3 regions of the Phytobacter cepae genome follow, and region 1 is predicted to be linked to each of the others. Evidence: predicted binding sites of a transcription regulator. Region 1 holds the regulator's gene; each other region holds the start of a gene.
What was found. Region 1 encodes Fur, which represses iron uptake genes when iron is present. Its sites were predicted from a motif close to ATAATAATGAGAACNACTATCAA; they were not measured.
Positions count from the first base shown of each region.

Region 1 (7,068 bases):
TATTCTGGTTCGACGTAGCGGGTATCAACGATATTCCTAACTTCCTCGGTGGCGCGCAGTCTATCGCTGCAGGTAAAGCTGAAATCGGGATTACAGGTCGTTATCAGGCGGGCTTCTTCCCAATCATGATGTTCGGTCTGCCGGGTGCAGCACTGGCTATCTACCAATGCGCACGTCCAGAAAACAAAGCCAAAGTTTTGGGTATTATGATGGCGGGTGCCTTTGCCGCCTTCTTTACCGGGATTACTGAACCGCTGGAGTTCTCCTTCATGTTCGTGGCGCCGGTACTGTATTTCATCCATGCAGTGCTGACCGGTATTTCCGTGTTTATCGCTGCGACCATGCAGTGGATTGCCGGTTTCGGGTTCAGTGCGGGTCTGGTGGATATGGTGCTCTCGTCACGTAACCCCCTGGCCGTACACTGGTACATGCTGATTCTGCAAGGCCTGGTATTCTTTGTTATTTACTACGTGGTGTTCCGTTTCACCATTCTGAAATTCAACCTGTTGACGCCGGGCCGTGAACTGGCTGTTGCGGGTGACGAAGCTGATGGTCGGGACGTCAACGTGAGCGCAGGTTCAGAGCAGGATGTTGCAGGTCTGGCTCGCCAGTACATTGCCGCTATCGGCGGTTCTTCTAACCTGACCGGTATTGATGCCTGTATCACCCGTCTGCGTCTGAATGTAAAAGACTCTGCGCTGGTGAATGAAGCGATGGCGAAACGTCTTGGTGCGACCGGTATTATTCGTCTGAATAAAACCAGCGTGCAGATTATCGTCGGCTTTGTGGCTGAGAAAATCGCGAACGCGATGAAGACTGCGGGCAACGTACCTGCCGCTGATACGGCAGCCCCGGTTGCGCCAGTGACGGCTGCAGCGGTTAAGCCTCAGGCGGTGCCTAACGCATCCGTCATTGCAGAACTGGTCTCCCCGATTACCGGCGATGTCGTTTCTCTGGATGAAGTGCCGGATGAAGCCTTCGCCAGCAAAGCGGTCGGTGATGGTGTGGCGATTAAACCGACAGACAAAGTGGTTGTCGCTCCGGCAGCCGGGACCATTGTGAAAATTTTCAACACGAATCATGCGTTCTGTCTCGAAACCGAGAAAGGGGCGGAGATCGTGGTTCATATGGGTATTGATACCGTCGCGTTGGGCGGCCAGGGCTTCTCCCGCCTGGTTGAAGAGGGTGCCGTTGTGGTTGCCGGCCAGCCAGTCCTCGAAATGGACCTGGACTACCTGAACGCAACAGCACGTTCGATGATTAGCCCGGTCGTTTGCAGCAACATCGACGACTTCTCGGGTCTGGTACTTAAAGCGCAAGGGTCGGTCGTTGCAGGGCAAACGCCGCTGTATGACATCAAAGGCTAATGACTTAACCCGTTAGCATTATCAAAGCGGCAGAGGATTTCCTCTGCCGCTTTTTTTTGCCGCCGTTTCACGCTTCCGCTTTGTATATATTTTCCGTAACTAAGGGTTGTCTCCAGGACCCGCTTATAAGATCATGTGCCGTTATACGTTGTTTACGCTTTGAGGAATCTACGATGAGTGAGGCTGAAGCCCGCCCGACAAACTTTATTCGTCAGATCATTGACGAAGATCTGGCCACTGGTAAGCATAATTCTGTTTGCACCCGTTTCCCGCCAGAGCCGAATGGTTATCTGCACATTGGTCATGCTAAATCTATCTGCCTGAACTTTGGCATCGCCCAGGATTACAACGGACAGTGCAATCTGCGCTTCGATGACACGAACCCAGTAAAAGAAGATATCGAGTACGTTGAGTCTATAAAACATGACGTAGAGTGGTTGGGTTTCCACTGGTCCGGCGATGTGCGTTATTCCTCTGACTATTTCGATCAACTGCACCAGTATGCGGTTGAACTGATCAACAAAGGGCTGGCGTTTGTTGATGAACTCTCCGCTGACGAAATCCGCGAATATCGTGGTTCGCTGACCGCACCGGGCAAAAACAGCCCGTTCCGCGATCGCAGCGTGGAAGAGAACTTGGCGCTATTCGAAAAAATGCGCGCGGGTGGCTTCGAAGAGGGTAAAGCCTGCCTGCGTGCTAAAATCGACATGGCATCGCCGTTCATCGTGCTGCGCGACCCGGTGCTCTACCGCATTAAGTTTGCCGATCACCACCAGACCGGCAGCAAATGGTGCATCTACCCGATGTATGACTTCACCCACTGCATCAGTGATGCGCTGGAAGGGATTACCCATTCTCTGTGTACGCTGGAGTTCCAGGACAACCGTCGCTTATACGACTGGGTACTGGACAACATCTCTATTCCGGTTCATCCGCGTCAGTACGAATTCTCGCGTCTGAATCTGGAATACACCGTGATGTCCAAGCGTAAGCTGAACCTGTTGGTCACCGACAAGCACGTTGAAGGCTGGGACGATCCACGTATGCCGACCATCTCTGGCCTGCGCCGTCGTGGTTATACTGCGGAGTCTATTCGTGAATTCTGCAAACGCATTGGCGTGACCAAGCAGGATAACACCATCGAGATGGCCTCTCTTGAATCCTGCATTCGTGAAGATCTGAACGAAAACGCGCCACGTGCGATGGCCGTTATCGATCCGGTTAAACTGGTTATCGAGAACTATCCTCAGGGCGAAAGCGAAATTGTGACCATGCCGAATCATCCGAATAAACCGGAGATGGGCAGCCGTGAGGTTCCGTTTAGCGCAGAGATTTGGATCGATCGCGCCGACTTCCGCGAAGAAGCCAACAAGCAGTACAAGCGCCTGGTGATGGGCAAAGAAGTGCGCCTGCGTAACGCCTATGTGGTGAAGGCTGAGCGTGTGGAGAAAGATCCCGACGGCACTATCACCACCATCTTCTGTACTTATGATGCGGACACCCTGAGCAAAGATCCAGCGGATGGCCGTAAAGTGAAAGGCGTCATTCACTGGGTGAGTGCGGCCCACGCGCTGCCGGTTGAAATCCGTCTTTATGACCGTCTGTTCAGCGTGCCAAACCCAGGCGCCGCTGAAGATTTCCTCTCGGTGATGAATCCGGAATCTCTGGTCGTTAAACAGGGTTATGCTGAGCCGTCATTGCAGTCTGCCGCAGCCGGTAAAGCTTACCAGTTTGAGCGTGAAGGTTACTTCTGCCTCGATAGCCGTTATGCAACAGCTGATAAGCTGGTCTTCAACCGCACCGTGGGTCTGCGTGACACCTGGGCGAAAGTCGGCGAGTAATTAACGCGCGACTTTATCTGAACGCCGCCCCGTGCGGCGTTTTTTTATTCTTCCCATCTGAAATTTTAATAATTGTCTGTGATTGACATGAAAAGTTGTTTTAATTTTTTCATTCTCATCCTTCATTTTCCCGATTATTTAACGCGATAAATTACCATTCCCAACTGTTATTCCACGTCTGCGCCAAAACGGATTGAAATCTGTGTTCCTGGTCATATTCCTGATGCTCATTCAGGTAAAGTGCTTGATCATTCATGCGGGCAAAAATAATCTTGATTCGTGGTGTGAAACAAGTTTTTAGCACTCACAGCTATTCCCTGGTTTTAATTTGTTGCTGAATGCCTTTGCACAGCACTTTTGTTTTTTTAGTCAAAGAGGAACAATTATGATCGCGTTTGTCGCTAAACGTAAGGCGATAGCGTTAGCTATTGCCAGCACAACAGCAATATCAGGTTTAATGATAACCCCTGCGGTAAATGCCGAAGGTTTTGTCGATGATTCAACGCTTACCGGCGGGGTGTATTACTGGCAGCGTGAACGCGATCGTAAGGACGTCACCGACGGTAATAAATATAAAACAAACCTTGCACACTCAACCTGGAATACTAACCTCGATTTCCAGTCCGGTTATGCAGCAGATATGTTCGGTATCGATATTGCCGCGTTTGCGGCAATCGAAATGGCAGAGTCATCCGGCAGTGCACACCCTAATGAAATGGCGTTTTCCAATAGTCACAAAGTCTATGACGAAGACTGGGCGGGCGACAGAAGTGGGGCCAGTCTTTATACCGCGGCGGCAAAATTTAAATATGGTCCGGTATGGGCGCGAGCGGGTTACATTCAGCCAACGGGGCAGACACTGCTGGCCTCCAACTGGAGCTTTATGCCGGGTACGTATCAGGGTACGGAACTAGGTGCAAAACTTGATTATGAAGATTGCGGTGCACTGAGTTTCTCGTATATGTGGGCCAATGAATATAAAGCCCCCTGGTACAACGAAACCGATTATTTCTATCAAAATGATGGCGTGAGCAAGATTGATTATGTCCATTCACTCGGCGCGCAATATGATTTTAAAAACGATCTCATTTTAGAAGCGGCATTTGGTCAGGCGCAGGGCTATGTTGACCAATACTTTGCAAAAGCCAGTTATAAATTTGATATTGCGGGCAGCCCATTGTCGACAAGCTATCAGTTCTACAGCTCACGCGATAAAGCATCTAATCACACCATCAATGATATTTATGACGGTACGGCCTGGTTACAGGCACTGACCTTTAATTATACCGCAGGGCCTGTCGATTTACGTCTTGAGGGAACATGGGTCAAAGCCGATGGTCGCCAGGGATATTTCAATTCGCGTATGACGCCGCTTTATGGCTCGTCAAATGGCCGACTGGATATCTGGTGGGATAATCGTTCTGACTTTAACGCCCATAATGAGAAAGCGGTATTTGTTGGCGCTATGTATGATCTTAAAGATTTAAATCTTCCGGGCTGGGCGGTAGGCGCATCCTATGTGTATGGCTGGGATGCCAAGCCATCCAACGTTTCCTCTGGCGACCAATACTATAAAGCCAATAATTCAATTAAGGAATCCGCTTACAGCCTCGACGTCGTTTACACCCTGCAGGATGGTCTGGCGAAAGGGACGTTATTTAAACTGCACTTCACGCAGTTTGATAACCACTCTGATATTCCAAGCTGGGGCGGTGGTTACAACAACATCTTCCAGGATGAGCGCGATGTGAAATTTATCGTGATCGCACCGTTTACGATTTTCTGATGCGAGAGAAGGGCAAAATGAAAAAAAGCATAATGATTCTGTTTATGACCCTGGGACTTGCTGGCTGCGTACAGCAACCCTCAGCGCCGAAAGAAGATATGCGTTTGAGAGCAGCTTACAGTGCCTGCATTAACACCGCAGAAGGATCGTCGGAAAAACTTGAAGCCTGCCGTAGCGTGTTAGACGTGTTGAAGTCAGAAAAGGCACATCAACAGTTTGCTCATGAAGAATCCGTCCGTACACTGGATTATCAGCAGTGTCTGGACGCCACGCATACGGGCAATGGTCAGGCGGTAAAAGCGAACTGCGATCGTATCTGGCAGGAAATTCGCAGCAACAATACGCCGTAGACACTCTTTTTGTACCACCAATAAAAAAGCCAACCGGAGGTTGGCTTTTTACGTTTACGGAAGATTACTTCGCAATCTCGTGGGCGTTTTCATCGCTGCGGCAATCGCCTTCAGCGCAGTGGCCATAGAGGTACAGGCTATGGTTCGTCAGGCGAATGCCGTGTTGAGAGGCGATTTCACGCTGGCGAGCTTCAATGGAGTCATCACTGAATTCAATCACTTTGCCGCAATCGAGGCAAATCAAGTGATCGTGGTGATGTTGCTGAGTCAGTTCGAAGACAGATTTGCCGCCTTCAAAATTATGACGGGTTACGATCCCGGCATCATCAAACTGGTTCAGAACACGGTAAACCGTGGCCAGCCCGATCTCTTCGCCCATGTCAATCAGGCGCTTATATAAATCTTCCGCACTGACATGATGGTTGTCCGGCTCCTGAAGCACTTCCAGGATTTTCAAGCGAGGAAGCGTGACTTTCAGGCCGGCCTTCTTTAATGCGGTATTGTTGTCAGTCATGCGGAATCTGTCCTGTTGCTAAACGGTTCGCTCCCCAAGGGGAAGCTACAAGGAATGCACTGGGAAATGCGTCTCATTATAGAACTGCCATGTCTAAATGAAAACTGCAAGCCCTCAAGTAAAGTAAGCGTATAAAACGTGGTAGTGCCAACAAAGTCCGTTGCGCTACCCGTTTTAACCAGGCCATATTGTACAGTGCTGGCGGCAAAAGTTAAAAAAATGTAGCAATTATTTCCATTGGTTTTAACTATCGATCTGGCGCAACCCGCAGGATGCGCCAAACAGCATCAGGCATTGATGATATCGTTAAGATTCAGCTCTTCGGAAATCTGTTTAACCCATTTATCCACGCGTGCAGCGGTCAGTTCTGGTTGACGATCTTCGTCAATGGCCAGCCCAACAAAATGGTCATCATCGGCAAGGCCTTTAGAGGCTTCAAAGTGGTAGCCTTCGGTCGGCCAGTGACCCACAATCACCGCGCCACGTGGTTCGATGATGTCACGAATTGTCCCCAGCGCATCACAGAAGTACTCTGCATAATCTTCCTGGTCACCACAGCCAAACAATGCGACTAACTTGCCATTGAAATCAATGTCTTCCAGCGTCGGGAAAAAATCATCCCAGTCACACTGCGCTTCGCCGTAATACCAGGTCGGGATGCCAAGCAGCAGAATGTCATAGCCTTCCAGATCCTCTTTGCTGCTCTTTGCAATGTCGTGTACATCTGCAACGTCTTTACCAAGCTGTGCCTGGATCATCTTTGCGATGTTTTCGGTATTACCGGTGTCGCTGCCGAAAAAAATGCCAGTGATTGCCATGAGTAAAATAACCTCTTGAAACTTAATGATATGGTGGTGGCGTTTAGCCCACGGATAAGGGCAATCATAGCAGATCAGAGAAGCACGCGGAAACTGCAATCGCGTCGGACTGCACTCTCTGCTACATGAAAACGTTATTCAGATGAAGAATCAGAGGAATCAATGCTGTTCAGCGCTTTTAGCTGCTCCAGCAACATCTCTTCGATGAGTTCGCTGCGACTCATTTGACGCGCGTCAGCCAGGGCGTTTAATGCGTCAACGGCCTCCGCGTTGATTTTCAGTTCGACGCGTTTAAGCCCACGAAATTTATCGCGTTTAAGCTGATTGCGTTTGTTAATGCGCAATTGCTCGTCGCGAGAGAGCGGATTGGTTTTAGGACGTCCCGGGCGACG
Region 1 covers NZ_CM135107.1:3,571,520-3,578,587, reverse strand. The annotation lists gene nagE (N-acetylglucosamine-specific PTS transporter subunit IIBC) at 1-1,367, shown strand, start outside; gene glnS (glutamine--tRNA ligase) at 1,541-3,208, shown strand; gene chiP (chitoporin ChiP) at 3,594-4,994, shown strand; gene chiQ (ChiQ/YbfN family lipoprotein) at 5,012-5,344, shown strand; gene fur (ferric iron uptake transcriptional regulator) at 5,409-5,858, opposite strand; gene fldA (flavodoxin FldA) at 6,146-6,676, opposite strand; gene ybfE (LexA regulated protein) at 6,811-7,068, opposite strand, start outside.

Region 2 (7,068 bases), 2.3 Mb from region 1:
ACCGGAAAACCAGGCGCAGGCCCAGCAGTCCGGCGGCAGCATGTGGATGCCGCTGATGGCAGGTTACATGATGGGTCGTATGATGGGCGGCGGTGCGGGCTTTGCACAGCAGCCGTTGTTCAGCTCCCGTAACCCGGCGAGCCCGGCCTACGGTCAGTACACCGATGCCGGTGGTAAAAGCTACGGCGCGGCTCAACCTGGCCGTTCCGCAACCGTATCTAAAACCGCTATGGCGCCCAAACCGGCCACGACGTCAACCGTTACCCGTGGTGGGTTTGGTGAATCCGTTGCTAAACAGAACACCATGCAGCGTAGCAGCGCCAGTGGTACCTCTACGCGCTCAATGGGCGGTTGATCGGCATGGAAAGAATCAGCATTACCGAGCGCCCCAACTGGCGCGAGAAAGCCACGGAATTTGGTTTCAATTTTCACACGATGTACGGTGAGCCGTACTGGTGTGAAGATGCCTACTATAAGCTCACGCTTGCGCAGGTCGAGAAGCTTGAGGACGTGACGGCGGAATTGCATCAGATGTGCCTGAAGGTTGTGGAAAAAGTGATCGGCAGCGATGCGTTGCTGGCGAAGTTCCGCATTCCTAAACACACCTGGGAGTTCGTGCGTCAGTCCTGGAAAACCCAGCAGCCTTCGCTCTATTCCCGCCTCGATCTGGCCTGGGACGGTAAGGGCGAGCCTAAGCTTCTGGAAAACAACGCCGACACGCCGACCTCACTGTATGAAGCGGCGTTCTTCCAGTGGATTTGGCTGGAAGACCAGGCCAATGCCGGTCAGTTGCCGGAAGGTAGCGACCAGTTCAACAGCTTGCAGGAAAAGCTCATTGAGCGTTTTGGCCAGTTGCGCGAGCAGTACGGTTTTAATCTGCTGCATTTTGCCTGCTGTCGCGACACGGTCGAAGATCGCGGTACCGTGCAGTATCTGCAGGATTGCGCAGCCGAGGCTGAAATCGCCACCGAATTCCTCTACATCGAAGATATCGGGCTTGGCGAAAAAGGCCAATTTTCAGATTTGCAGGATCAGGTCATCAGCAACCTGTTCAAGCTCTACCCGTGGGAATATATGCTGCGCGAGGTCTTCTCGACCAAACTGGAAGATGCCGGTGTCCGCTGGCTGGAACCTGCCTGGAAGAGCATTATCTCTAACAAAGCGCTGCTGCCCATGCTGTGGGAGATGTTCCCGGATCACCCTAACCTGCTTCCGGCATGGTTTGCAGAAGATGCACACCCGGAAATGGAAAAGTATGTGGTCAAACCAATCTTCTCCCGCGAAGGGGCCAACGTCTCCATTATCGAAAACGGTAAAACGGTAGAAGAAGTGGAAGGCCCATACGGCGAAGAAGGAATGATTGTTCAGGAATTCTATCCGTTGCCTAAGTATGGCGACAGCTACGTGCTGATTGGCAGTTGGCTGATTAACGATCAGCCTGCCGGCATTGGTATTCGTGAAGATCGCGCGTTGATCACCCAGGATCTGTCCCGGTTCTACCCGCATATCTTTGTTGAATAATCCATACTGTCGGGTGGCCGGTTGCGCTTACCCGTCATGCTAACTAAAACCCGATGAGCGAAAGCCATCGGGTTTTATGTTGGGTTAGCCTATCTGTACCGACAACATGCTCAGACTGCCCATTTCGATTCCATCCACAGGAAGGGTAATCGCCTCTTCGCCATCCCATGTGCCCAGCACGTACAACAGCGGCAGGAAGTGATCCGCTGTCGGGTTAGATAGCGAACCTCCCTCATGATCCATGTAATTCGCCAACGGGTGCTGTTCACTCGGCCCTTTCCACGTCAGGTTTGCTTTCACGAACGTATTAAAAGCGGTCGCCCATGGATACGGCGAGCTGTCACCATGCCAGCGGGCCGTACGCAGGTTATGCACGACGTTACCACTCGCTACCAGCATGATGCCCTCATCGCGCAACGTTGCCAGCTTACGCCCCGTTTCCAGATGCCAGGCCGCCGGTTTGGTGCTGTCGATGCTCAGTTGCACCATGGGGATATCCGCATTCGGATACATCTTTATCAGCACGCCCCAGGAACCATGGTCAAAGCCCCACGCTTCTTTATCCAGTCCAACCGGGACAGGGGCCAGCAGTTCAACCAGACGTTGGGCAAGCGCAGGTGAACCCGGTGCCGGATAGTGCGTGTCGTACAGCGCCTGCGGGAATCCACCGAAATCATGGATGGTTTTCGGTGCCTCCATTGCCGTAACCCCGGTCCCACGGGTAAACCAGTGGGCAGATACCACGACAATCGCTTTTGGGCGAGGCAGCGTATCGCCCAGATGAGCCCAGGCGCGAGTATACTTGTTATCTTCCAGAACGTTCATCGGGCTGCCATGGCCTAAAAACAGTGCTGGCATACGAGGTGCGGACATGATGATATCCTTACTGAATGTGTCAATTTAATGAGAACACATTACGCTTTTTTATCAGGGGATGAACTCAGATAAGCATGATGTAGATATTCAGAATTTTTGAATGTAAGCATTACGTAAAAGTGTTTAAGCGGCCTCGCTTTACGATCCATTAATAATTAGCATTAATGAGAATTATTATCATAAGGAGTGATACATGTCAGCACCGCTGATTCTGACGTTATTAGCCGGCGCCGCGACCTTTATTGGCGCCCTTCTGGGTGTCATGGGTCAGAAGCCGTCAAACCGCGTACTGGCGTTTTCGTTAGGCTTTGCCGCCGGAATCATGCTGCTCATTTCACTCATGGAGATGCTTCCAGCGTCTCTCGCCACGCCGGGTATGTCGCCCTTATTAGGCTATGGCATGTTCGTGGTCGGCTTGCTGGGCTACTTCGCCCTGGACCGCCTCTTACCCCACGCACACCCACAGGATTTAATGCAGGAGAGCGGAGAATCGCGGCAGGCACCCCGCAACATCCAGCGCACCGCCATTCTCCTGACGCTCGGTATCAGCCTGCATAACTTCCCGGAAGGCATTGCTACCTTCGTCACGGCCAGTAACGATCTCGAAATGGGGTTGGGTATTGCGCTGGCGGTTGCATTGCACAATATTCCTGAAGGACTTGCGGTGGCAGGCCCGGTCTACGCGGCAACCGGCTCAAAACGCAAAGCTGTCTTCTGGGCGGGGATTTCAGGACTGGCGGAGATTCTGGGGGGCGTTCTTGCGTGGCTGATTCTGGGAAGCCTGGTCTCTCCGGTCGTGATGGCCGCCATTATGGCTGCCGTCGCCGGGATCATGGTCGCGCTCTCCGTCGACGAATTGATGCCTCTCGCGAAAGAAATCGACCCGAATAATAATCCGAGCTACGGCGTCTTATGCGGCATGTCAGTAATGGGCCTGAGCCTGGTGGCGCTGCAATCTTTTGGCTTTGGCGGATGAAGACAGGCGTTGCTCGTCAGAAACGGGCAGCGTCTTATTCCGTTTTGGCTTCACTTTTATCACCGTCTTGCAGACGACGAATAACCTCCAGTGACCGCTGATACCCTTCCTGAAGGGCATCCCGGTCCTGGCGGTACGCCCGGCAGTTGCGCTTCAGGCAGAGGATGTGGGCAAACATCACCAATACGACCACAAGAAAACCGCACCAGTAAATCACCATCTCCCCCTCCTCCTAAAATGACGCGATGCATTGCGTAAAATACGCTCCAGTGGTTACCACTTTATAAGTAGTCGGGGGAGCTATCCATTAGCGAGATCAACAAAGGTTGAAAAGATGGGAAATGCAGGGCTTTCAGGGCGGGTATACAACGCGGGCATAAAAAAATCCGAAGTCAGTTTCCCGGCTTCGGATTTATCGAGCAGACTATCGCTTAGCTGGCTTTACGCTCATGCTCCTGGCGATAGGCGACCAGGTCTTCGATAGTGACCACGGCCATATTGTGCTGACGGGCAAACTCGATGCACTCAGGCGCGCGGCCCATTGATCCATCATCGTTGGTCAGTTCACACAGCACACCTGCCGGTTTGAAACCCGCCAGCGTCACAAGATCAATTGTCGCTTCAGTGTGGCCGCCACGGGTTAATACGCCACCCGGCTGCGCGCGCAACGGGAAAACGTGACCAGGACGGTTCAGATCGGAAGGTTTTGCGTCATCAGCAATCGCCGCACGCACGGTGGTGAGGCGGTCAGCGGCGGAAACGCCGGTGGTGACACCCTCAGCCGCTTCGATGGTCACGGTAAAGCCGGTGCCATACGCGCTGGTGTTATTCTCCACCATCATCGGCAGATCGAGTTGCTTACGACGATCTTCGGTCAGGCATAGGCACACGATGCCGCTACCGTGGCGAATCGTCAGCGCCATTTGTTCTACGGTCATGGTTTCAGCGGCAAAAATCATGTCGCCTTCATTCTCGCGATCTTCATCGTCGAGAACCATCACACCGCGACCTTCGCGCAGTGCGGTTAAAGCATTTTCAATACGTTCGAATGGCGTGCCAAAAGAAGAAAGCAGCGTCTGATTCATGGTAAAAGACCTCAATAAAGTTATGGTTACCAGAATCAGGGCAGTCTTAGGAGTATAAAAAAATAACGCGAGCAGGCCTCCAGGCCCAACTGAATCGTTACTCTCTCCCATCCGGACTCTAACCGTCGGCCCCGGAATTTCACCGGATCTGCTGTCCTTCAAAGTTGCCTCTGAAGCGCTCGCGGGCTTTCAACCTGTCCTTCATCTTTCACGCCGCTGCTGCGTTGGCTTCCTTCACTCATCCCGGTTACATAGTTGACTATGTTCCTGGAATTCGCTCAGTTGCCGCCTTGCCGCAACGCGAAATCTATTGGACATCGCTGATTTACCGCCGGTGGGGAATTTCGCCCCGCCCTGAGAATAAGCGCGATAACTATAACGCTAATGATTTCCTTCGGCAACGCATAACCTTCATACAAATCTGGTTTATCACTCCCGCATATCACACTACAATCATTGTCAGAATCTATCCGAACAGGGAACACAAAATGATTGACCCGAAGAAAATTGAACAGATTGCGCGTCAGGTTCACGAATCAATGCCAAAAGGCATTCGTGAGTTCGGGGAAGATGTGGAAAAGAAAATCCGTCAGACCCTGCAGTCCCAGCTGACGCGTCTCGACCTGGTGAGTCGGGAAGAGTTTGACGTGCAAACGCAGGTGCTGCTGCGTACCCGTGAAAAGCTCGCGCTGCTGGAACAGCGTCTGAATGAACTGGAAAACCGTAACGTACCGGCTGAAGTGAAACCGGCGCCGGCCATTCCGCCGGTTGATGCCCCTGACGCTAACGCCTGATCCCGTTTTTCCTGCCTGAACGTCCTCACGCTAATCGCCTTTTGGCGTGAGGATGCCTACGATTTTTGGTAATGCGATAAATTCCTGGTACCCTGCCGGTTGTGTTATTATCACCCGCGTAACAAAAGAGGAATTCTTTTTATCTTGCGTATGAATTAACCTAGGAGAATATATGGATATTTTTCCTGATTACTACTCCCCTTACCTTTTTGCAATTGCATTTGTTGCTCTTATAGGCGCGGTAGAAATTATATCGCTGTTACTGGGAAACGTTATTTCTGGATTTCTGGATTCACATTTGGGTGATTATGACGCTGCCGCTTCTGGTCATCTGAATCAATTTTTCCATTATCTTAATTTTGGTCGCGTACCCGCGCTGGTGGTCCTCTGTCTTATTGCCGGGTGCTTCGGCCTGTCTGGCATTTTGCTCCAACATTTGAGTGTCTCGCTGCTCGCGTCTTCACTTCCCAATCTGCTTTTGGCCCCTGTTTGTCTGCTGTTTTCCGTTGTTTGTACTCACTATCTCGGGAAGGCGCTGGGTCGCTGGCTACCTGGTGATGAAACCACGGCCATCAATGAAGATGATTTTATTGGTGAGATGGCCATCATTACCGGTCAGCTCGCGACTGCGCAACGGCCATGTGAAGGAAAATTTAAAGACAAATTTGGCCAGGTGCATTATTTACTGTTGGAGCCTGAGCAGGGTAAAGAATTTAAAAGGGGCGACAGAGTCCTCATTATTTGTCGGCTATCGGCAAGTCGTTATTTGGCCGAAATTAATCCCTGGCCAGATGTATTGTAATTATCAAAAGGACGCATTATGGAAAATATGTTGAATAGTTTACCTTCATGGATGACCTCTGCTGTCATAATTGTTTTTGTCATGTTGGTTGTCGGAATTATTTTCGCGCGACTTTATCGCCGTGCTTCCGCCGAACAGGCATTTGTCCGTACCGGTCTGGGCGGTCAGAAAGTGGTGATGAGTGGCGGTGCGATTGTCATGCCCATCTTCCACGAAATTATCCCCATCAACATGAACACCCTCAAACTTGAGGTTAGCCGTTCCACCGTCGACAGCCTGATCACCAAAGACCGTATGCGCGTTGACGTGGTGGTCGCCTTCTTCGTCCGCGTAAAACCGTCGGTTGAAGGGATTGCCACCGCCGCCCAAACCCTGGGTCAGCGCACCCTGTCACCAGAGGATCTTCGTGTCTTGATTGAAGATAAGTTCGTTGACGCCCTGCGCGCCACGGCCTCACAGATGACCATGCATGAGTTGCAGGATACCCGTGAGAACTTCGTGCAGGGGGTACAAAATACCGTCGCGGAAGACCTCTCTAAAAACGGTCTGGAGCTGGAAAGCGTTTCGTTGACCAACTTTAACCAGACGGAAAAAGTGCACTTCAACCCCAATAACGCCTTTGATGCTGAGGGTCTGACCAAGCTGACTCAGGAAACCGAGCGCCGTCGTCGTGAGCGTAACGAAGTCGAGCAGGACGTGGAAGTGGCGGTACGCGAGAAAAACCGCGATGCGCTGGCGCGTAAGCTTGAGATTGAGCAGCAAGAATCCTTTATGACGCTTGAGCAGGAGCAGCAGGTGAAAACCCGCACTGCCGAGCAGAATGCCAAAATCGCGGCCTTTGAAGCTGAGCGCCGTCGGGAAGCCGAACAGACCCGTATCCTGGCCGAACGCCAGATTCAGGAAACAGAAATTGAACGTGAACAGGCAGTACGCTCAAGAAAAGTCGAAGCCGAGCGTGAAGTCCGCATCAAAGAGATCGAACAGCAGCAGGTGACGGAAATTGCCAACCAGACC
Region 2 covers NZ_CM135107.1:751,486-758,553, reverse strand. The annotation lists gene ACUY4Q_RS03630 (DUF1190 family protein) at 1-355, shown strand, start outside; gene ACUY4Q_RS03625 (glutathionylspermidine synthase family protein) at 361-1,521, shown strand; gene ygiD (4,5-DOPA-extradiol-dioxygenase) at 1,606-2,394, opposite strand; gene zupT (zinc transporter ZupT) at 2,591-3,373, shown strand; gene ACUY4Q_RS03610 (hypothetical protein) at 3,408-3,593, opposite strand; gene ribB (3,4-dihydroxy-2-butanone-4-phosphate synthase) at 3,805-4,458, opposite strand; gene ubiK (ubiquinone biosynthesis accessory factor UbiK) at 4,947-5,252, shown strand; gene ACUY4Q_RS03595 (OB-fold-containig protein) at 5,425-6,054, shown strand; gene ACUY4Q_RS03590 (flotillin family protein) at 6,073-7,068, shown strand, end outside.
Region 2: the regulator Fur is predicted to act here: its motif matches at 2,556-2,578, upstream of zupT (zinc transporter ZupT).

Region 3 (7,068 bases), 1.5 Mb from region 1:
GGATGGAAGTGACCGGCGTCCAGACACAGGGCGGTCTGGCGGCTGGCGGCATAGCCCAGGCAGAATTCGTTGGAGCCGACGGTATAGCTCTCCGCCCCAATACCGAACAGTTTGCTTTCCACAGCGTCGATGTGGTGAGCCTGGTCGAACTTCTCGCTCAGCGCTTCGTCAAGGGCTGCCATCAAACGCTGGCGCGGCGCCAGGCGATCAACGGTGATGTCTTTCATGCCATCCGGCACCCAGATGTTCATCACTGATGGGGTTCCCAGTTGCTCACCGAAGTAGGCAGAAACGCGGCGGCTGGCTTTCACATGATCAATCCAGAACTGGCGAATCTCGTCGTTCGCATGAGAGAGAGTAAACCCGTCTGCGCTGAGCGGATGCGAGAAACAGGAGGGGTTGAAATCCAGACCCAGTTTGTTGGCTTTTGCCCACTCCACCCAGTTTTCGAAGTGCTCAGGCTTGATGGCATCGCGGCTGACTGACGTGCCGGCCTCGTGGTAAATCGCGTGCAGATTCAGGCGTTTCGGGCCGGGGATCAGGCTCAGTGCCTGCTCCAGATCCGCTCGCAGCTCGGTGGCGTTACGCGCTTTGCCTGGGTAATTACCCGTTGCCTGGATGCCGCCGGTCAGGCTGCCTTCCGGGTTTTCAAAACCGGCGACGTCATCACCCTGCCAGCAGTGCATGGAGACCGGCAGCCTGTCGAGCTGGCGCAGCGCCTCTTCGACATCAATGCCTACCGCGGCGAAACGCTGTTTAGCAATTTCCCAGGCTTGTTCAAGTTGAGTGGTCATGCGCAAAGCTCCTTAGTCTGTCGTTTTTGCTGAAACCGCACGACGTAGCGGGCAATTTCGTTATCAGGATTCGGGGTGTAAGTGGTCAGCGCGTAGCTGGCGGTCACCACCTCACGGAACATGTCGACGCTGGTGAGTTCATTGAGCGTCATCAGTTGCACACCGATGTTGCCGAGGGTCGAGGCTTCAATGGGGCCAGCCACTACCGGCAAGCCGCAGGCGTCGGCGCAAAGCTGGTTCAAAAGCTGGTTCTGGCAGCCGCCGCCCACAATATGCAATTGCGTGAAGGGCGTGCCGCGAAGCAGGGCCAGTTCACCGAGGATGTCGGCGTAGAGCAGCGCCAGGCTGTCAAAAATGCAGCGTGCCAGTTCGGCATCGCTTTGTGGGACAGGCTGGTGGCTTTCGCGACAGGCGGCCTGGATCTCGTCACTCATATTGAGCGGGTTAATAAAGCGCTCATCATTGGGATTGATGACGAAACCGCAGGAGGGCAGGGCACGGGCGTCGGCAATCAGCGCAGGCAGGTCGTCTACGTTGCGCTCTTTCAGCACCCGCTGGAGCAACCACAGGCCCATGATATTTTTCAATACCCGGTAGCGGCCTTCAGCCCCGCCTTCATTGGTAATGTTGGCCGCCAGCGCATCGTCACCGGTATAAGGCGTGGTGCTTTCAAAGCCCATCAACGACCAGGTGCCGGAAGAGAGGTAAGCGGAATCGGCATGTTTAAGCGGTGAGGCGATGACCGCGCTGGCGGTGTCATGACTGGCAACGCCCACCACCGGGATGGCTTCACCCTGCGGGCTTTGCCAGTGTCCAATCATGTTACCGGGATGCGTCGGTGTGCCAAACCAGGACGCGGGCGCCCCCGTCCAGTTAAGCAGCGTCTCGTCCCAGCTGTCGGTTTCAATATTCACCAGTTGGGTGGTGGTGGCGTTGGTGTATTCCCAATTCAGTTTGCCGGTCAGGCGGAAGCTGAAATAATCGGGGATCAGCAAGGCATGCGCGACGGAGGTCATCACCTCCGGTTGCTGTTGGGCGAGGGCGCGAAGCTGATACAGGGTATTGAAGGGGAGAAACTGGATCCCACTGCGGCGGTAGATATTGGCTTTGCCAAGCTGCTCCTGCGCGCAGGACATGATGCCATCGGTGCGATGGTCGCGATAAGAGATGGGTAATCCGACGCGCTCCCCATGCTTATCGATCAGCACATAATCAACGCCCCAGGTATCGATACCGATGCTGTCGATGGTCACCCCCTCGGCACAGGCTTTTTCCAGCCCCAGGCAGATTTCATCTTCGAGCGCATCGATATCCCAACAGTCGACGCCGTGCTTTTTCTCCAGATAGTTGGCAAAGCGGTGAACTTCACGCAGCGTGAGCGTCCGCTGTTCTGTCGCGTAGCAGGCCAGCATTACCCGACCGCTGGAGGCACCTAAATCGACGGCGACACAATGGCGAAAAGTCATGGTGAGGTCCTTGTGAGAGTGGTTACCCCCAGTCTAAAAAAAGGACGTCGTTGTAACCTTCTTGCCAATGACAGCCCTCTGACGGGACTGGCAAGAAAGCAAAGGTGAAAGTGAGGGAGTTCACAATTTCCAGTAAAAGCGGCGGATTTAAAGGGTGTGACGCATGCCGCAATTCCTGATCTTTCCTGCCTTTTCTTGAAAAACCGACAGGCTTTGCCACGTTTGCGGTTAAAAATTCAAGGTGCGATTGACCACCCTTAATTACTATTTTGAGAACATTTCTCATTAGTGAGTGGGGCAATCATGACCGTATTACACAGCGCGGATTTTTTTCCTTCGGGCATCACGCCAGTTGCTATCGAACCGCGATTGCCCCAGGCGGCGTTTCCTGAACATCATCATGATTTTCATGAGATTGTGATTGTTGAGCACGGCACCGGTATTCATGTGTTTAACGGTCAGGCATATACCATCAGCGGTGGAACGGTCTGTTTCGTTCGCGATCACGACAGGCACTTATATGAACATACTGACAACCTTTGCCTGACCAATGTGCTCTATCGCTCACCGGATGCGTTTACGTTCCTCGCCGGGTTAAACGAACTCTTGCCGCAGGAGCAGGATGGGCATTACCCCTCCCACTGGCGTGTTAATCAGTGTGTCCTGCAGCAGGTGCGGCAGATTATTGGTCAGATGGAAACCCTGGGTGAGGCGCTGGATATGCCGACTACCGCCAACCGCGAAATTCTCTTTATGCAGTTGCTGGTGCTGCTGCGTAAAAGCAGTCTGGAGGAGGGGGCGTTCAGTAATGATGCGCGGCTTAATCAGTTAATGTCCTGGCTTGAGGACCATTTTGCCGAAGAGGTGTGCTGGGAGTCACTGGCAGATCGCCACGCGCTGTCGCTGCGGACTCTGCATCGTCAACTCAAAAGCTATACCGGGCTGACCCCGCAGCGCTATCTCAACCGGCTGCGACTCATCAAGGCACGCCATATGTTACGTCACGGCGACGATAGCATTACGGATATCGCTTATCGCTGCGGTTTCGGCGACAGTAACCACTTTTCGACCCTTTTTCGCCGCGAATTCAACTGGTCGCCGCGCGATATTCGTCAGGGGCGTGATGTGCAATTGCAATGACGGTAACGAGAAGGCTGTCACCGATTTTTCGTCGCAAATCAGCTAATACTTATCGGTTGTTTAAGGCTGAGGTGACGTCGTGGCAAGCCAGTTAATTCTTCGTAGCGCCGATTTTTTCCCCCGGCCCGGGCAGACCGTTGCCGTGGCGGATCGCTATCCGCAAAATGTGTTTGCCGAGCATACGCATGAGTTTTATGAGCTGGTGCTGGTCTGGCGTGGCAACGGCTTGCATGTGCTCAACGACCGGCCCTATCGCATCACCCGTGGCGATCTGTTTTACATCCGCGCGCAGGACAAACACTCCTATGCCTCGGTCAACGATCTGGTCCTGCAAAATATCATCTACTGCCCCGATCGCTTGTCGCTCAATCTTGACTGGGCCGCGCATATTCCCGGCCTGAATGATGAACAGTGGACCTCGCACTGGCGCATTGGCAGCACCGGAATGACCCAGGCGCGGCAGGTGATCACGCAGCTCGAACAGGAAAGTAGCAAAAATGATCCGCTGGCGAACGCCATGGCGGAAGCCTTATTCGCTCAGTTGGTCATGACCCTTAAACGCCATCGCTTTGCCGCTGATAACCTCGCCGCCGCTAACAGCGAACCGCTGCTGGATAAACTTATCACTGCGCTTTCAGGCAGTCTCAATCGCAGCTTCCTGCTGGAGCAGTTTTGTGAACAGGAGCGGTGCAGCGAGCGCGCGCTACGTCAGCAATTTCGCACCCAGACCGGGATGACCATCAACCACTACCTGCGCCAGCTGCGGATTTGCCACGCGCAGTACCTGTTGCAACATACGGAGTTGATGATAGGTGAGGTATCTACCCGTTGTGGCTTTGAAGACAGCAATTACTTTTCGGTGGTTTTTACCCGTGAAACCGGCATGACGCCCAGTCAGTGGCGGCAGCGCCATAACGAAGCGGCATAGAATCCTTGCCACCCGACATTTCCTTATGCCGCATAGACTTGTTTACATAACAGAATGTTATAACCATAATAAAACTACGGCATTGATAAACATTTTCAATAGCATTTAACTAACTATAATGAACCAACTGCTTACGCGGCGTTAACATACCCGCCGCCCGACAATAATGGAGATTAGTATGAGCTATACACTGCCATCCCTGCCGTACGCCTACGATGCACTTGAGCCTCATTTCGACAAGCAGACGATGGAAATCCATCACACTAAACACCACCAGACCTACGTTAACAACGCCAATGCGGCGCTGGAAAGCCTGCCAGAATTCGCTAACCTGTCTGCGGAAGAGCTGATCACCAAACTGGATCAACTGCCGGCTGACAAAAAAACCGTTCTGCGTAACAACGCGGGCGGTCACGCTAACCACAGCCTGTTCTGGAAAGGCCTGAAAAAAGACACCACCCTGCAGGGCGACCTGAAAGCCGCTATCGAGCGTGACTTCGGTTCCGTTGATAACTTCAAAGCTGAATTTGAAAAAGCAGCAGCAACCCGCTTCGGTTCTGGCTGGGCGTGGCTGGTGCTGAAAGGCGACAAACTGGCTGTGGTTTCTACCGCTAACCAGGATTCCCCGCTGATGGGTGAAGCGATTTCTGGCGCGTCTGGCTTCCCGATCGTGGGCCTGGACGTGTGGGAACACGCTTACTACCTGAAATTCCAGAACCGCCGCCCGGACTACATCAAAGAGTTCTGGAACGTGGTGAACTGGGACGAAGCAGCAGCACGTTTCGCTGCTAAGAAGTAATGTTTCGTTAAATTTCCCGTGGTAACGCGGGAGATTTCAGCCCTCACTGATGCTGTCAGTGGGGGCTTTTTTATGGCTGCAACTCAGCGTCAAGATGTAAAGAAACGCTGATCTGATAAAAATGAAATATAGTTTTGATTTTGCATGTGAGATCACTTTTCTGAGTGTGACGACGTTCTAGCATTTCGCTATCAGCGCTGGAAACGCTCCTGAAAATGGGCGAGATGGCGCACAAAAAATCACTGATGTATTACAGGTGGCGATATGCAAATCAAACGTGCAATTGAAAAAATCCCGGGTGGGATGATGCTGGTTCCTCTGTTTCTGGGGGCGCTGTGCCATACCTTCTCACCGGGTGCCGGGAAGTATTTTGGTTCCTTCACCAATGGCATGATTACCGGTACCGTGCCCATTCTGGCGGTGTGGTTTTTCTGCATGGGCGCCTCCATTAAGCTCAGCGCGACGGGTACGGTATTGCGCAAGTCCGGTACCCTGGTGGTGACGAAAATCGCCGTGGCCTGGGTGGTTGCAGCGGTGACCTCACGTTTGATTCCCGCTCACGGTGTGGAGGCGGGCTTCTTTGCCGGGCTGTCGACGCTGGCGCTGGTGGCCTCGATGGACATGACCAACGGCGGGCTGTATGCCTCCATCATGCAGCAGTACGGCACCAAAGAAGAGGCCGGGGCGTTTGTGCTGATGTCTCTCGAATCGGGTCCGCTGATGACAATGGTTATCCTTGGCACGGCAGGAATTGCTTCGTTTGAACCGCATGTGTTTGTCGGTGCGGTGCTGCCCTTCCTGATTGGCTTTGGGCTGGGTAACCTCGACCCCGAATTACGGGAATTTTTTACCCGCGCGGTGCAGACGCTGATCCCCTTCTTTGCCTTTGCGCTCGGCAACACCATTGATTTAAGCGTTATCGCCCAGACCGGCCTGCTCGGTATTCTGCTTGGGCTGGCGGTGATTGTGATAACCGGTATTCCATTGATTATTGCTGACAAGCTGATCGGTGGCGGGGACGGAACCGCAGGGCTTGCTGCCTCAAGCTCTGCCGGTGCGGCGGTCGCAACGCCGGTGCTGATTGCTGAGATGGTGCCAGAGTTTAAAGCGATGGCACCGGCCGCGACCGCATTGGTGGCCACATCGGTTATTGTGACCTCCATTCTGGTGCCGATCCTGACCTCTGTCTGGTCACGTAAAGTGAAAGGGGATGCGGCAGAAGCCGAGTTGCGCGGTGCGGTGAAATAGCGTGGATCTTTAAAAGAGAAACCGGCCTGGCAGGCCGGTTTTTTGTTAGTGGCGTATACCAAAAATCTCATCAACCTGCGCACACTCGGCTTGCGTTAACTCACCGCCAAAATTACGCGAAGTGGCGCCGCAATAGTTAAATTTCCGCGAAACTACCGTTTTGATGGTGGTGACAAAATCCTCGCCAATCGTGTAAATCGACATGAACTTGCCTATTTCACGTTGGGCGTCATGCAAGGCCGCCAAATCGTTTTGTTTCCACGCCTCACGCGCGTTGACGAACAGCTCTGGCATCACATTATTTAATCCAGAGATGACTCCCGCGCCGCCTGCCAGCAGGTTTGGAATAAAATACTCGTCATAACCCGAAAGCACCGCGAAATCCTCACGGATTTTTTCAGTCGCCAGAATGATATTACGGGTATGCGACTGGCAATCGACCGTGTCTTTGATACCCGCAAAGTTCGGGAATTCTGCTGCCAGCGTTGCCACCAGTTCTGGCGTTAGATCGCAGCCAGTGCGTGCCGGGAAGTTATAGGCGAACCATTTGCCGCTCAACCGTTGCCCCAGGTGACGGAAATAACTTAACAACTGTGCCGGCGATTGTCCGTAGTAATAGGGCGGCAGCACCATCACAGCTTGATAGCCGGTGTGGAAGGCTTCATTTGCCATCCGCTCTACATCATTCATGCA
Region 3 covers NZ_CM135107.1:5,040,421-5,047,488, reverse strand. The annotation lists gene ACUY4Q_RS23645 (L-rhamnose isomerase) at 1-794, opposite strand, end outside; gene rhaB (rhamnulokinase) at 791-2,260, opposite strand; gene rhaS (HTH-type transcriptional activator RhaS) at 2,564-3,400, shown strand; gene rhaR (HTH-type transcriptional activator RhaR) at 3,480-4,328, shown strand; gene sodA (superoxide dismutase [Mn]) at 4,507-5,127, shown strand; gene kdgT (2-keto-3-deoxygluconate transporter) at 5,392-6,375, shown strand; gene ACUY4Q_RS23615 (dihydrodipicolinate synthase family protein) at 6,421-7,068, opposite strand, start outside.
Region 3: the regulator Fur is predicted to act here: its motif matches at 4,411-4,433, upstream of sodA (superoxide dismutase [Mn]).